3 regions of the Rhizobium sp. 01L419 genome follow, and region 3 is predicted to be linked to each of the others. Evidence: predicted binding sites of a transcription regulator. Region 3 holds the regulator's gene; each other region holds the start of a gene.
What was found. Region 3 encodes PhoB, which activates phosphate uptake and scavenging genes when phosphate is short. Its sites were predicted from a motif close to TGTCATNNANCTGTCAT; they were not measured.
Positions count from the first base shown of each region.

Region 1 (3,274 bases), on a different contig from region 3:
GATCGACGGGATGCCGGCGAGAAGCTCGACGGCGCCGCCGATCGGCCCGCGAATGGAGCGCGGCGCAACTTCGGTGATGAAAACCGCAATGCCGAGGCTGACGGGAACGCCGATGATCATGGCGAGCGCCGAGGTGACCAGCGTACCGTAGATCGGCACAAGGCCTGCGAATTTCTCGGCAACCGGATCCCATTCCGTGCCGGTCAGGAAGCCGAAGCCGAAGGTTCGGAACGCGAGAAACCCGCTCAGGGCCATGGAGATCGCCGCGGCCAGCAGGGCGGCGAGAACGAACAGACCACAGCCCAAAACTATCCAGTAAAAAATACGATCGCCTGCGGCGCCGTCGCGGCGCTTCACGCCCGCGGTGTCGGCGGGCAGCGATGCCAATGCTTCGCTCATATCCGTACGCTCTGCTGCTTTGAGGGGGTATCAAAGGTATCAGGGGCGGAAAGCTTGGCTTTCCGCCCCGACCGCAGTTTCGTCAGGATCAGCCCTTGAAGGAGGCCGTCCAGTAACCTTCAATCTGCTTCACGAGCGTGTCCGGAAGCGGAACGTAGTCGAGCGAAGAAGCTTCCTTCTGGCCCTTTTCGAGAGCCCACTTGAAGAAGGCAAAAGCAGCCTTGGAGCGAGCAGCGTCCTTCGGCTCCTTGTACATGATTGCCCAGGTGGTCGCCGTGATCGGCCAGGCCTTTTCGCCCGGAGCGTTGGTCATGATCAGGTAGAAGTCCTGAGCCTTGCCCCATTCTGCGCTTGCAGCGGCAGCCGAGAAGCTTTCAGCATTCGGCTTCGGATACTGGCCGGAAGCGTTCTGGATGAGAACGTAGGGCAGCTTGTTCTGCAGGGCGTAAGCGTATTCGACGTAGCCGATCGAATCCTTGACGCGGGTGACGTAAGCAGCAACGCCTTCGTTGCCCTTGCCGCCGATGCCGACCGGCCAATTGACGGCAGTGCCTTCACCGACCTTCGACTTCCAGTCCGGGTTTACCTTGGAGAAGAAGTTCGTCCAGTTGAAGGAGGTGCCCGAGCCGTCCGAGCGGTGAACGACGGCGATCTGGCTGTCGGGCAGCTTCAGGCCCGGGTTCAGATCGGCGATGGCCTTGTCGTTCCACTTGGTGACGTTGCCGAGGTAGATGTCAGCGAGAACCTTGCCCGAGAGCTTCAGTTCGCCTGATTTGATGCCCTTGACGTTGATGACGGGAACGATGCCGCCGACAACGAGCGGGAACTGGCCAAAGCCGCCAGCCGTCAGATCTTCCGGCTTGAGCGGGGCGTCAGAAGCACCGAAGTCAACCGTTGCAGCCTTGATCTGGGCGATACCGCCACCCGAACCGATCGACTGATAGTTCAGCTTGTCGCCGGTTTCCTTGTTGTAGTCTGCCGACCACTTCGAAAGAACCGGGTAGACGAAGGTGGAGCCAGCGCCGGTAATGTCGGCAGCGGAAGCCGAGACTGCCAGAGCGGCAACCAGGCCGGCGCCGAGGCAGGCCGAAAGGAGTTTCTTGGTGAGCATTTGCGACTCTTCCCTGATGGAACTAGAGGACGACGAGGCTCGGCGCCATGGAGGGGGTGTCCACTGTCAGGGGCGCTGAATTTCCTCGTCACGGGAAGGCGGCTAGGCGTCTATTATTACAGTTTGATGACAGTTTATGACGGGTGACATGAAATGCAAAGCTGTGCATAAGCCACTGAAGTCACTGACTTTCCTAATGAATCGCGCATCAACAAAGCCCTAGCGAAGGAGGTGCGGCCCTATTGCCGCAGGGCTGCGGTCGATTGCCGCAGCCCAGTTCGAAAATGTCGCAATCAGACCTTGGAAATCCCGTAGCGCGCGGCAGGCCTGTCGAGAGAAAGGTTCGGGCCAAGCCCATGACGAGCGGCCGTATAGGCGTCAAAATCGGTGATATCAGGCAGCGAAGGGATGGTGATCACCTCGCCCTGATCGAAACCCGCGAGAGCGGCATCCACCATGTCGGTCACGTCCATCACCATGGATGGTGGGAAGCTGTCGAAGGAACCGCCGACACGCTCGAAGATCTCGGTGCGGGTCAGGCCCGGCAACACAGCCTGGATCTTGACGCCCTTCGGACCGGCTTCGGCATTCAGCGCATGGGTGAGGTTCAACACGAAAGCCTTGGTGGCGCTGTAAGTGCCGTTGAAACGCTCGGGGATGAAGGCGACGACGGAGGCGATGTTGATGACTGCGCCCTTGCCGCGTTCGGCGAAAGTCTGGGCGGCGGCAACGGCAAGCCGGTTTGCTGCGACGACGTTCAGTTCGATCATGGTTTCGAGATAGTCGATGTCATCTTCGAGCAGCGTGCCCTTCGGGCCGATGCCGGCATTGTTGACGAGGAGCGTGATGGCCTTGTCGTCGCGCAGGCGCTGCTCGACCTTGCGCACGTCCTCGCGCTTGGTGAGGTCAGCGGGCAAGACGTCCACCTTGATGGCCTGCTCTGCCGAGAGCTTTTCCGAGAGCGCATTCAGGCGACTGGCGTCACGGGCGACGAGCAGAAGATCGTAGCCACGCTTGGCAAGCCGGTCGGCATAGGTTGCGCCGATGCCCGAAGAGGCGCCGGTGACGAGAGCAGTTCCGAGAGTGGAGGCAGACATGGTTCCATCCTTTCGTGATTGGAAATTAGAGGTATATGCCACCATATGAGGAGCGAACCCGAATTTACGCAAGGGGCGCGACGAAAAATAAACGTAGCGGCGTTTGGCGCGTCATCAATATGCTAGAGACATCCGCCGCAGGAGAATGATGATGAATGAACGGGCGAAGCTCTTCGAGGGCTGGCAGATCTGCAGCAACAGCGCGCTGAAGAGAGCGACGCGCCAGCTCGGCCAGCTCTATGATGACGTCATCGATGCGAGCGGCCTCAGAGGCACGCAATATACGCTGATGACGCAGATCCATATGAATTCCGGCTCATCGCTGAAGGTTCTGGCCGAAAACATGGTGATGGATCTTTCAGCGCTCGGCCACACGCTGAAGCCGCTGATCCGGGACGGGCTGGTGGAACTCGTGCCCGACGAGAAGGATCGCCGCGTCAAGCGTGCCAGGCTGACGGAAGCCGGTATCGAAAAATGGCAGGAAGCGACCAGGCTCTGGCGGGAAGCGCATCAACGCTTCGAGCATCTCTTGGGCCAGGAACAGGCAAAGGCGCTGCGCGACACGCTGAACCTGATTGCCTCGAAGGATTTCGCCGGCCGCTTCCGGGCTGGCGAAAACAAGGGCTGATCCGCGACGTCAGAGGCGGATCACATAATCCTTGCGAGT
Region 1 is NZ_JBFTSM010000005.1:87,307-90,580, forward strand. It holds gene pstC (phosphate ABC transporter permease subunit PstC) at 1-399, opposite strand, end outside; gene pstS (phosphate ABC transporter substrate-binding protein PstS) at 488-1,510, opposite strand; gene AC1DUP_RS12100 (SDR family NAD(P)-dependent oxidoreductase) at 1,804-2,607, opposite strand; gene AC1DUP_RS12105 (MarR family transcriptional regulator) at 2,759-3,235, shown strand; gene AC1DUP_RS12110 (cupin domain-containing protein) at 3,245-3,274, opposite strand, start outside.
Region 1: the regulator PhoB is predicted to act here: its motif matches at 1,626-1,642, upstream of pstS (phosphate ABC transporter substrate-binding protein PstS).

Region 2 (3,274 bases), on a different contig from region 3:
CCGCCTGGCCGTCATGACCCTGCAACCAGAATGTGTCCTGCGGCAGCCCGAACTCGGCGCTCGTGCCGCCGCCGCCCGGTCCCGCAAGCCACGCTTGGCCTTGCGTATATTTGCCGCCGGAACTTGATGTCGGCGTCCGCATCATCGCTACGAATCCCTCCGGCAGAAGCCTCTGCCCGTTCCATACGCCATCCTGCAGCAGGAATTGGCCGAAGCGCGCCCAGTCATGTCCCGTCGCATAGAGATAGGAGCTGCCGGCAAATGTGCCGCGCTCATCGGCCTCGAAAACGGCGCTCGTCATTCCGAGCGGACCGAATAGCGCATCGCGCGGATAGTCGAAGGCCGCGCGCGGATCGCCGACCTTGTTCATCCAGATGCGAGACAGGAGCAAGGCCGTGCCACTCGAATAATGGAAATCCGTGCCCGGAGCAGCCATGAGAGACGCATTCGCCGGCAGGGAAACCATATCAGGATCGAGATAGAGCATGCGCGTCACATCGGCGACGGCACCGTAATCCTCATTGAAGGCGAGCCCGCTTTCCATGCCCATCAGGTCGGAAAGCTTGATGTCGCCGCGCGTATCATTCGCCCATTGCGGCAAAAGATGTGTGTCGTCATAGGAGATCTTGCCTGACAGCATCAACCGGCCGATCAGCGCCGCGTTGACCGTCTTCGTCATCGACCAGCCGACGAGCGGCGTGCTGACGCTGAAGCCCGGCCCGTAGCTTTCAGCAATGATGCGGCCATCCTGCACGACGACCATCGCCCGCATCGCCGGCCCGGCCAGCTTGGCATCGGCCAGAAGCGCCGCGATTTTCGCATTTCCGGCCGCGGCATCGACGCCCTCGCCGTCCGGCCAGACTGCGTCGTTTTCAGCTGTCCGCGGCGCCGGTACGAGCGGCGTAGCCTTGGAGGCGGCATCGAAATCACCGTCGGGCACGCTCGTGCAGCCGAAGGCGCCACGATAAAGCGCGTAGTTCGGCGCAAACAGGCCCATGAAGCGCGAGGTCACCCGCCCGGCGTCACGATCGACCTCGACGCGCATCAGCCGCAGCAGCGGGTTTCCAGGCGCCTGCACGTCGTCATAAAGCACGGCGTCGGGATCGCGGCCGGCGATGAAGACATTGGAACAGACGATCTTGGCGGCGTAGCCATTGCCCACTTTCAGAAGCTCCGGCGGGCTTAAGGAGAGCCACGCGGCTGCGCCTGCGACAGCGAGAATGACAAGCAGGCCCAAGCCCTTGACGATACGCGGAACAACTCGCATGCAATCCTCCACGGAACGGAGAGAAGCAGGAAACTTGGCTCACGGAAAGAGAGAAGCGAAAAGAAGCGCTTCAATCGACTTCAAATTTCGAGGAGGTCTTCACAGAGCTTCACGGAAGCCTTGGCCCACAGGGCTCGTCATCAAACTGTAGCAGAGGCGCGTTACACGCCCTGAACGCTAAAAAGGTGACAGACTCATGTCGGAATTTGCACCGGATACCGGCTTCCGCAAGAACCGGAAACTCAAGGCAGCGCTTCTCCGCCACAAGGCTTTTTCCAAGGACGGCTTCTCCGAGCGACTCTTCGGCCTTCTCTTTTCCGGCCTCGTTTATCCGCAGATCTGGGAAGACCCGGATCTCGATATGCAGGCGATGGAGCTGAAGCCTAATCACCGTATCGTCACGATCGGTTCCGGTGGCTGCAACATGCTCGCCTACCTTTCCAAGGCGCCGGCTTCGATCGACGTGGTGGATCTCAATCCGCACCATATCGCGCTGAACAGGCTGAAGCTTGCCGCTTTCAAGAACCTGCCGAACCATTCCGATCTCGTCCGTTTCCTGGCGATGCCGAACGAGAAATCGAACAGCCGGGTTTTCGACAGTGTCCTGTCGTCCAATCTCGATGAGACCACCCGCGCTTACTGGAACAGCCGCAAGTTCGGCCGTCGTCGCGTCACCGTCTTTAATCGTAATATCTATGAAACCGGCCTGCTCGGGCGCTTCATCGGCGCCGCTCACCTGCTCGCCCGCCTGCACGGCGTGAAGCTGCAGGAAATGACCAAGACCCGGTCGATCCGGGAGCAGCGCCAGTTCTTCGAAGACCAGATCGCTCCCCTCTTCGAAAAGCCCGTCGTACGCTGGATCACCAACCGCAAGAGCTCGCTCTTCGGCCTTGGCATCCCGCCACAGCAATATGACGAGCTGGCAAGCCTTGCCGCCGACAATTCCATCGCACCGGTTCTCAAGCACCGCCTCGAAAAGCTCGCCTGTCATTTCCCGATGCGCGACAACTATTTCGCCTGGCAGGCTTTCGCACGCCGCTATGCCGATGGCGAGGAAGGCCCGCTGCCGACCTATCTGAAGCCGGAGCATTACGAAGTGATCCGCGCCAATGTCGAACGCGTCAACGTCCATCACGCAAGCTTCACGGAGCTTCTGGCGGGCGAGCCCGCCGCCTCGCGCGACCGCTACATCCTGCTCGATGCACAGGACTGGATGACCGATCAGCAGCTCAACGATGTCTGGCGCGAGATCACCCGCACGGCGCGCGAAGGCGCCCGGGTGATTTTCCGCACGGCAGCCGAAAAGAGCATTATCGAAGGCCGCCTCGCCCCTGAAATTCGCGACCAGTGGCACTATTTCGAAGAGCAGTCGCGTGAGATGACCACCCAGGACCGTTCGGCGATTTACGGCGGTTTCCACATCTACGGGAAAAAGGCGTGAGCAAAGTCGACGAGATGACCGTCAAGAGCGAGGAACATGCCGACCTGATGGACGGCATGTATCGCTACCAGCGCCATTTCTACGACCTGACCCGCAAATACTATCTTCTCGGCCGCGACCGCACGATCCGCAATCTCGACGTTCCCGAGGGCGGCACGCTCTTGGAAGTCGGCTGCGGCACCGGCCGCAACATGGCCTTTGCCCACAAGCACTTCCCGACGGCCAAACTCTACGGTCTCGACATCTCCCAGGAAATGCTGATCTCGGCGCGCAAGACCTTTGCCACCAAGGCGACGATCCCTGACTTTCGCGTGGCGGACGCCACCGCCTATACGCCGCGCGAATTCGGCACTGTCGGGTTCGACCGCATCCTCATTTCCTATGCGCTGTCGATGATCCCGGATTGGGAACGCGCGGTGGATGCATCGATTGCCGCGCTCAATCCCGGCGGCGAGCTCCACATCGTCGATTTCGGCCAACAGGAAGGCCTGCCGACTTGGTTCCGCAGCCTGCTGCAGGCCTGGCTCGCCAAATTCCATGTCACCCCACGCGCCAATCTGCGCGAG
Region 2 is NZ_JBFTSM010000001.1:533,417-536,690, reverse strand. It holds gene AC1DUP_RS02675 (serine hydrolase domain-containing protein) at 1-1,267, opposite strand, end outside; gene AC1DUP_RS02670 (BtaA family protein) at 1,464-2,708, shown strand; gene AC1DUP_RS02665 (class I SAM-dependent methyltransferase) at 2,723-3,274, shown strand, end outside.
Region 2: the regulator PhoB is predicted to act here: its motif matches at 1,403-1,419, upstream of AC1DUP_RS02670 (BtaA family protein).

Region 3 (3,274 bases):
CATCCATGGCCTTGCCAAGTCCAAGGCCGACCTCGACCAGATCGTCGAGACCAGCCTGCAGCGCGCCGGCCTCTGGAACGAGGTCAAGGACCGCGTGCATGAATCCGGCACCGGCCTTTCCGGCGGTCAGCAGCAGCGTCTGTGCATCGCACGCGCCGTTGCCGTCAGCCCGGAAGTCATCCTGATGGACGAGCCCTGCTCGGCGCTCGACCCGATCGCAACTGCCAAGGTCGAAGAGCTGATCCACGAGCTGCGTGAAAACTACACGATCGTCATCGTGACGCATTCCATGCAGCAGGCCGCTCGCGTATCGCAGCGCACGGCCATGTTCCACCTCGGCAACCTGGTCGAGGAGAACGATACCGACAAGATGTTCACCAACCCGGACGATCCGCGTACCCAGGACTACATCATGGGTCGCTTCGGCTGATTTTGGCGATGTGAAGCCTTCCCGATTTCGAGGACAAAGCCCCATGGCATCAACACATATTTTCTCTGCTTACGATGACGATCTGAAATTCCTGTCCCGGCGCATTTCCGAGATGGGTGGCCTTGCCGAACAGATGGGCGGCGACGCTGTCCGCGCGCTCGTCAACGGCGATACCGCGCTTGCTCAGAAGGTCATTTCCGACGATGTGATCCTCGATCACGCCGAGCGCGAGATCAACGACAAGGCGATCGTCACGATCGCCCGTCGCCAGCCGATGGCCTCCGACCTTCGCGAGATCATGGGTTCGATCCGCATCGCCGCCGACCTCGAGCGCGTCGGCGATCTCGGCAAGAACACGGCAAAGCGCGTCATCGCGGTGCAGAGCACCGGCGTTCCGCGCAAGCTCGCCCGCGGCCTCGAGCATCTCTCCGAACTGGCGCTCGTCCAGCTCAAGGAAGTGCTCGACGTCTACACCAATCGTTCAGCTGACAAGGCGAATGCGATCCGCGAACGCGACGACGAGATCGACGCGATGTACACTTCGCTGTTCCGCGAACTCCTGACCTACATGATGGAAGATCCGCGCAACATCACGAGCTGCACGCATCTTCTCTTCTGCGCCAAGAACATCGAGCGCATCGGCGACCATGCAACCAACATCGCCGAGACGATCTACTACATGGCAACCGGCGCCCAGCCGGAGGGCGAACGTCCGAAGGACGACAGCTCCAATACCGTTGGTGCGGTGACGGAGTAATCCGGACCTGCCGATTGCGTGCGCGCCCCGCGCTGGGGCGCGCAAGGGTCGCAGCCAATTCCGAGTTCCTGCATGGTCCCTTGCTTAAATCACCCCCGGTTTAAGGATCATGCATTAGGAGACTGACACGCATGATCCCAAGAGTTGCAGTTGTTGAAGATGAAGAGGCACTCAGCGTGCTTCTCCGCTACAATCTCGAGGCTGAAGGTTTCGAGGTGGATACGATCCTCCGTGGCGACGAGGCCGAAATCCGGCTTCAGGAGCGCACCCCGGACCTGCTCATCCTTGACTGGATGCTGCCGGGCGTTTCCGGCATCGAGCTCTGCCGCCGGCTGCGCATGCGGCCGGAAACCGAGCGTCTGCCGATCATCATGCTGACGGCACGCGGCGAAGAGAGCGAGCGCGTTCGCGGTCTCTCGACCGGCGCGGATGACTATGTCGTCAAGCCCTTCTCCACGCCGGAACTCGTTGCCCGCGTCAAGGCGATGCTGCGACGCGCCCGTCCGGAGGTTCTCTCCACCGTTTTGAAATGTGGTGATATCGAGCTCGATCGCGAAACCCATCGCGTCCATCGCAAGAGCCGCGAAGTCCGCCTCGGCCCGACCGAATTCCGCCTCTTGGAATTCCTGATGTCGTCGCCGGGCAGGGTCTTCTCCCGCTCGCAGCTTCTCGATGGCGTCTGGGGTCACGATATCTACGTGGATGAACGCACCGTCGACGTCCATGTCGGCCGCCTGCGCAAGGCGCTGAATTTCTCCAACATGCAGGATGTCATCCGCACCGTCCGCGGCGCGGGATATTCCATGGAAGCCTGATCCGAGTGATCGGAGGTCACGAACGGGTCGCTCGGGTTTTCCCGGGCGGCCCGTTTGTTTGTTCGGGTGGGCTTTTTAAGAGTAGGCGTTGCCTTGCTGACACCTTGACCGACATGCCCCTTGCATCGCGAGGGCTCAAGCGATGACGGGGACATCTGCTATGCGCCGATTGCGAACATTCTCTGAGCCTTGAGCATCGACTGATTTGGGGCCGGAAGGGGACTGTCGGCTTGCTGGCGTTAGCCAATCGAAGCCGTCACCAAGATGAGCGTGAGCTCTGCTATGGAACTTCAGCATATCGGATGATGCTCTGATTTTGTACGTTGGCGACTAATTCATCAGAACGAGACAAAAATCGGCGGAGCAAAGGTGAGGAATTTGAATCGTTGTATCCTAAGGTGAGATCAATTGTCGGAGGCACACCCTCAAGTGCTCTAGCAACGACATTTGGCGTCAGCATATTTTGCGCATAAAGCGGAATAAGCGTTATTCCACCTGTAGACACGACGAGCGACATTGCTGATGGCAGGCCTTCACCTTCGTACTCTGCCTTGAGTGTGATCCCAACGTTCGACGCGTACTCCTGGATCAGGGATTGCAATACCGGAGAAATTCTAGCCGAACTGACGTAAGTTTCGCGGGCAAGATCCTGTGGCCGGATCTTTTTCTGCGACGTCAAGCGATGGTCAGCCGGCAGCACGGCGATCAGTGGCTCCTTGGCTAAAAACTTGAACGACACACCAACACTCTGCGTCTCGGGGCGAAGGAAAGCGACGTCCAGCTTGCCTCGCATCAGCGCCAGAGCAAGGTCCGGGGAAGACTGACTGGACAATATGATTTCAACCTCCGGCGCTTCCTCACGAATAATGCGCAGTGCGTGGGGTAGCCACACGACCTCTTGCCCTGCGAGAAAACCGATAGTGAACGACTGCTTTTGCGGCTGTTCTGCCCGCCGGGCCCCTTCCGCAGCCGCCTCGACTTGCAACAACGCCAGCCGCGCGTGATCAAGAAACACTTTACCGGCGGCAGTGAGCGTCACGCCGCGCGGCTGCCGTTCCAGCAGTTTTACACCGACTTCGGTTTCCAGATCGCGAATTTGCCTGCTGAGTGAGGGCTGGGAAGTGTGTAGCCGCCGCTCGGCTGCGGTCAGTAAGCTTCCCTCTTCCGCAACAGCAATAAAATAACGCAAATGCCTGAGTTCCATCGCGTCCTCGCTATGCCTTTAAGGCATAGCTCGAACGTACAAGGTATTTGTCCTTGATAAAAGGGGGA
Region 3 is NZ_JBFTSM010000003.1:128,808-132,081, reverse strand. It holds gene pstB (phosphate ABC transporter ATP-binding protein PstB) at 1-430, shown strand, start outside; gene phoU (phosphate signaling complex protein PhoU) at 474-1,187, shown strand; gene phoB (phosphate regulon transcriptional regulator PhoB) at 1,319-2,002, shown strand; gene AC1DUP_RS07605 (LysR family transcriptional regulator) at 2,283-3,206, opposite strand.